2 linked regions of the Paraneptunicella aestuarii genome follow. The main gene of each other region encodes a partner of the protein of the gene in region 2 in a complex. Links are inferred from orthologs where the notes say so. Each region holds a gene or a part of one and is shown on either strand. Other genes may lie near its edges.

Evidence for each region. Proteins that work in one complex are often made in the same cells at the same time.
Region 1: the proteins of xseB (region 2) and xseA are in contact, whole or in part, in a cryo-EM structure (PDB 8TXR), measured with the Escherichia coli proteins. The link is inferred for Paraneptunicella aestuarii from one-to-one orthologs.

What each region holds. Positions count from the first base shown.
Region 1 is NZ_CP074570.1:823,548-826,507, reverse strand. Bases 1-2,882 are described here. They hold xseA (exodeoxyribonuclease VII large subunit), read left to right. Parts: upstream 1-710; coding sequence 711-2,054; downstream 2,055-2,882. Other genes in these bases: KIH87_RS03505 (hypothetical protein), read left to right, coding at 2,109-2,882; guaB (IMP dehydrogenase), read right to left, coding at 1-599. Also shown: more of KIH87_RS03505, read left to right, coding at 2,883-2,960. UniProt on the Escherichia coli protein: Bidirectionally degrades single-stranded DNA into large acid-insoluble oligonucleotides, which are then degraded further into small acid-soluble oligonucleotides.
Region 2 is NZ_CP074570.1:3,299,418-3,302,158, reverse strand. Bases 2-2,664 are described here. They hold xseB (exodeoxyribonuclease VII small subunit), read right to left. Parts: upstream 1,646-2,664; coding sequence 1,358-1,645; downstream 2-1,357. Other genes in these bases: pomA (flagellar motor protein PomA), read left to right, coding at 1,986-2,664; ispA ((2E,6E)-farnesyl diphosphate synthase), read right to left, coding at 447-1,328; dxs (1-deoxy-D-xylulose-5-phosphate synthase), read right to left, coding at 2-425. Outside these bases: more of dxs, read right to left, coding at 1-1; more of pomA, read left to right, coding at 2,665-2,741. UniProt on the Escherichia coli protein: Bidirectionally degrades single-stranded DNA into large acid-insoluble oligonucleotides, which are then degraded further into small acid-soluble oligonucleotides.

The DNA.
Region 1 (2,960 bases), 2.5 Mb from region 2 along the record:
TCTTTAACGGTGATCAAACCGACCAATTTGAAGTGATCGTCAACAACCAGGATTTTTTCGATACGATGCTCATGCATCAGGAATAGCACCTGATCCGGATCAGCACCTTCCGTAACGGTTACCAAACGTTCTTTGGGTGTCATTACGCTGCTGACTTCTAACGACAGGTTTTTCTCGAATCGTAAATCACGACCCGTCACGATTCCCACAAGATTGTTGTCATCATCAACAACAGGGAAACCGGAGTATCCTAATTCACGACTTAATTGACTGACTTCTTCAAGGGTAGCATGAGGAGAAACAGTAACAGGATCAAACACAACACCACTTTCATACTTCTTAACCATACGAACGTGGTTGGCTTGCTCTTCCGCCGGCATATTTTTATGGATAAAACCCATACCGCCTTCTTGAGCAAGAGCAATTGCGAGTTGAGCCTCAGTTACCGTATCCATCGCCGCCGCGACAAGGGGAATATTCAGTTCGACATTACGAGTAAGACGAGTTTTTAAACTAGCTTGGTGAGGTAAAACTTCTGAGTGTCTAGGGACAAGTAATACGTCATCAAACGTGAGGGCTTCTTTGGCTAAACGCAACATTTCAACAACCTATAATGGGGATTTTGTTGCGGCGCAATTGTAGCGGTTTTCCCTAATCAGGTAAACTACAACAAATAATATTCTGTAAACATCTCCTTACCGAGAAAATTAATGACCAATCAAGCACGTAGCCATATTTTTACCGTCAGCAAATTAAACCGATTTGCCAAACACATTCTGGAATCCGAGATTGGTCAGATCTGGATATCGGCGGAAATATCCAACTTCGTCGCGGCAGCTTCCGGTCATTGGTACTTCACCTTAAAAGACGAACGAGCTCAAATCAAAGCAGCCATGTTTCGCAACAGCAATCGTTTAGGCAGATTCAAACCCAAAAACGGTGACAAGATTTTAGTTAGAGGCAATATCAGCCTGTACGAACCTCGTGGCGATTTCCAGCTTATCGTTTCTCACATAGAGCCGGAGGGTGAAGGCCTACTCAAGCAACAGTACGAATTCATCAAACAAAAATTAGCCAATGAAGGCTTATTCGCTCCCGTACATAAAAAACCCATTCCGGAAAATCCTAAAACCGTGGGCGTGATCACCTCATCCACCGGTGCAGCCTGGCATGACATTGTCACGGTATTGCAACGCCGTAACCCAACCATCAATATCGTGTTATATCCTAGTCAGGTGCAAGGCGAAGGCTCTGAACAGCAATTACTAAAAGCGCTACACACTGCCAATCAACGTAACGAAGTAGACGTGTTAATTTTGGGACGCGGTGGTGGCTCCATGGAAGATCTATGGAGCTTTAATGATGAACAGTTAGCTCGCGCCATCTTTCAATCCAGCATTCCCATCATTAGTGCCGTTGGACACGAAATAGATTTCACCATTGCCGATTTTGTTGCCGATGTTCGAGCGCCTACCCCCTCTGCCGCCGCTGAACTCGCTAGCGCGCCGTTACATCACACATTAGAACGCTTGCACAAACTAACTCAACGCATGCAGAAATGCAGCTTGTCTCACCTACAACATGCGCAATATCGTTATCGTATTGCGAAACAGCAACTGCAAAGCAATCACCCTCGTAGTCAGCTATTGCAACAACAGCAGCTGCTGGATAATTTGAGCCTGAACCTGAGCAGGCTTTGGCAAGACAGTTTGATGCGCAAAACCGTGGCGCTGGAAAAACAACATTCGCGACTGAGTCAGATGCATCCCAAACATCAATTAGCCGGATATCATCAACGCATCCAGTATTTGTCGGATAAACTACTGGTCAACATGACGAATCGCTTACAATCTCGCCAACAAAAACTGGGACAAGTGGCTCAACTTCTTGATACAGTGAGCCCACTCGCAACATTGGCTCGTGGCTACACTTTAACGTATAAAAATGGCCAAATAGCGAAAAACGCTGCAAACCTGAATGTAGGTGATACCATAAGTACCAGATTTAAAGATGGTGATGTGATCAGCACGATTAAATCAATATCTGAAACCTGAGCTCAGGTTATAAGTATCAGCTTGTCGTACCCAAAGTAGAGATTGCCAGCAGTTATGAGGCAAATTAGTCGTTTATTTTTTCTGTTATTGCTCAGTGCAAATGCATTTGGAACACCCAAATCTATTCCATGGGCAACCATCGACTTACCGCCGTTATTTATTCAATCCGGCAAACTGGCTCACGAAGGTATTTGTGATCTGTTGATGGACGAGTTACAAGCAGCATTACCCGATATAAAACACACTGAAACACTGTTTCCCAACTTGCGTCTAAAAAGGAAAATGCAAGCGGGTGAAAAATACTGTTACCCCTGCCTGATTCATCGCTCCACGCCTATAGGTTCAATGGTACTATCATCTCCCACCGTGGTTTATCTCCCTCATGTACTCGTGCTAAAGGAAGAAATGCGAGACTACTTTATCAAGCAATATGGCAATCCGGTTTCGTTAGAAAAACTGCTGCAATCCAACGCTTTTTTGATGGGGCAGCAATCTGGCAGGATGTTCGGTTCAGAAATCCAGAGTGTACTGGATCGTTATGTGAGTAAAGGGCTTGAAATACCCAATAATGTTGGCTCTACCACATCACTCATGATGCTGATTACTTTAAACCGGGTAGACTTCACCATTGAATACCCCAATGTATTGAATTACTTCAACAGAACCAATGAGCAAAATCTGGCCTGGCTACCCATTGAGGAAAACTCAGACCATGTCGTACTCGGTGCTGTAGGCTGTTCAGGCCCAGACAATGACGACTTCAAATATGAGGCAATTGAAAAGATAAATGCCGTACTTCCCGGAATACTGGAAAGCGAACATTATCAAAACGGTGTGAAAAAATGGTTTGAATCTGTGGATGCCAACTACATAGATAAATATCAACAATATCTACTGGCAGATGGT
Region 2 (2,741 bases):
TTGCGTTCTTTCTCTGCGGCAACGGCCATGCCTAACGCGGCGCTGATAGACGTCGAAGAGTGACCCACCGCAAAGGTGTCGTATTCGCTTTCAGGTGGCCAGGGGAAAGGATGCAGACCACCTTTTTGGCGAATGGTGGTAATACGGTCTCGGCGTCCAGTCAGAATTTTATGGGGATAAGCTTGATGACCCACATCCCAAATTAAACGGTCAAACGGCGTGTTGTACACATAATGTAATGCAACCGTGAGTTCTACGGTTCCCAGGCCAGAAGCAAAATGCCCGCTACTTTGGCTCACACTTGCCAACAGAAACTGCCTTAGCTCATTGGCAAGAGCTTTTAACTTGTCTTTAGGGATGCGGCGTAGCTGTTCTGGCGTTTCTGCCAGGCTCAGCAAGGGATAGTGTGCTAAATCAAGGGTCATGCTTATTATTATGTCCGGAAATTAATGCTCGCGCTGCACCACATAATGGCTAAAGGCGTTTAAGAGCTCGGTATTGTACGGGATTGCATCTAGCGCGTGTAGTGCTTGTTGATGTAGATCCTGTAAATATTGTTGTGCTTGTTCCAAACCCATCAAGCTGGGGAAGGTGCTTTTGTTGGCGTCTTGATCCGAACCTTGAGGTTTTCCAAGGGTTTGAGTGTCGGATGTGACATCCAGAATGTCATCGCGTACTTGAAATGCCAAGCCTAAAGCGTGGGCATATTGGCTGAAAGAATCGGTTTCCTGTTCATTCAGATGCGCCAGTGCGCATACCATTTCTATGCAGGATTTAATGAGTGCCCCGGTTTTTAATTCGTGGATTTGGTGTAAAGCGGATAACGAAACCGTTTTGTTCGTTGCCGCCAAGTCCAGAGCTTGTCCGCCACACATGCCTTGGTAGCCAGCGGCACGACTTAAAATGCTCACCAGCTTTACTCGTTCAAGAGTGGCTGGGGCAGGGTAATTAGCCAGAATATCGAATGCCAGTGTTTGCAGTGAATCACCCGCGAGAATCGCGCTAGCTTCACCATAAACAACATGGCAAGTAGGCTTGCCTCGTCGCAGATCATCGTCGTCCATTGCTGGCAAATCATCATGGATCAATGAATAGGTGTGAATGCATTCAACGGCAAGGGCGCACATATCCAGATTGGCTTTATCGACGTGAAGTATTTCGCCAGCAGCGTAAACCAAAAATGGGCGCATTCGTTTGCCACCTGCTAACAGACTATGCTGCATGGCTGCTTTTAGGTTGGAGTGATGTTCTGGAAGGGCGTTAATTTGTTCTGTAAGCAAGCTTTCCATACGAACAGCGACTTGCTCCTGGAATGCTTTCCAGGGCATGGTATGTTGAGCATTAACGGCATTTGGCATTATTCAGCCAAGCCTCCATCATAGGGCTCATTTTGCTGCTCTGATTGCTGTTGGGGCTCGAAATCGATAAGTTGCTGTTCACCGCTCTTTTCAATCAGCATTTGCACTTTCTGTTCAGCTTGTCGTAGTTTTTGCTGGCTTTGATTGGCAAGCTGTACGCCTCGTTCGAAAGAAGCAAGCGCTTCTTCTAATGGAAGATCTCCACGTTCCATTCGGGCAACGATGTCTTCCAATTCGGCAACGGCTTCTTCAAATGACAGGCTGTCTGGCTTTTTAGGCTTGCTCATAAGGTAGATTTATTTGGTTCCATAAAAATGATGCTGCACATTAACCGAGGTACATGAGTGGATCAAGTAGCCAACGGGCAGGAGGTGTAATATTTCCGCTATTTTAACTCATTGACATCTGATGATCATTATTCAACGCTATAGAAAATAACTGGGTTGTCGATAACAACGAAAATAGAAGGAAATACCGATGCAATTTATAAGGTATTATTTTTGAGTCGCATCGCCGTAATTAGACAGTGACAAATAGTGAAACTCCATTAGACTTGATGTTAACAAGCTGATTTCGCTTAAATTTCACAGAGCGCTTCGAACGTATGATTTTTAATAGGGGGAATGTGTGGATTTAGCAACCTTGATAGGTATGGTTGGTGCCATCGGGTTCGTGGTCATGGCCATGATTCTTGGTGGTAACGTTGAAATGTTTATCAACATACCATCTATATTGATCGTATTTGGTGGTTCCATCTTCGTTGTACTTTCCCAGTTTACGCTTAATCAATTCTTCAGTGCCGGTAAAATTGCCGGGAAAGCCTTCATGTTTAAAATTGAAGCTCCGGAAGATTTGATCCAGAAAATCGTTGAAATGGCTGATGCGGCTCGTAAAGGGGGCTTTTTGGCATTGGAAGAAGCTGAAATTGAGAATGATTTCATGCAAAAAGGCGTGGATATGCTGGTGGATGGGCACGATTTGGATGTTGTGCGTTCTACCTTATCGAAAGACATTACCATGACGACTGAGCGTCATATTTTTGGTGCCACTATCTTTAAAGGCATGGGCGATATTGCACCTGCAATGGGTATGATTGGTACATTGATTGGTTTGGTTGCCATGTTGTCTAACATGGATGACCCAAAGGCTATAGGCCCTGCCATGGCGGTGGCATTGTTAACAACGCTATATGGTGCTTTCTTTGCGAACGTTATTTGTTTGCCTATTGCGGTAAAACTTAACAATCGTGCAGATGAAGAACGATTGAATCAACAACTGGTACTGGATGGTATTATCGGTATCGCTGATGGGCAAAACCCGCGTGTTATTGAAGGTATTTTGAAGAATTACCTGCAAGCCAATAAACGCAAAACGGGTGCTGAG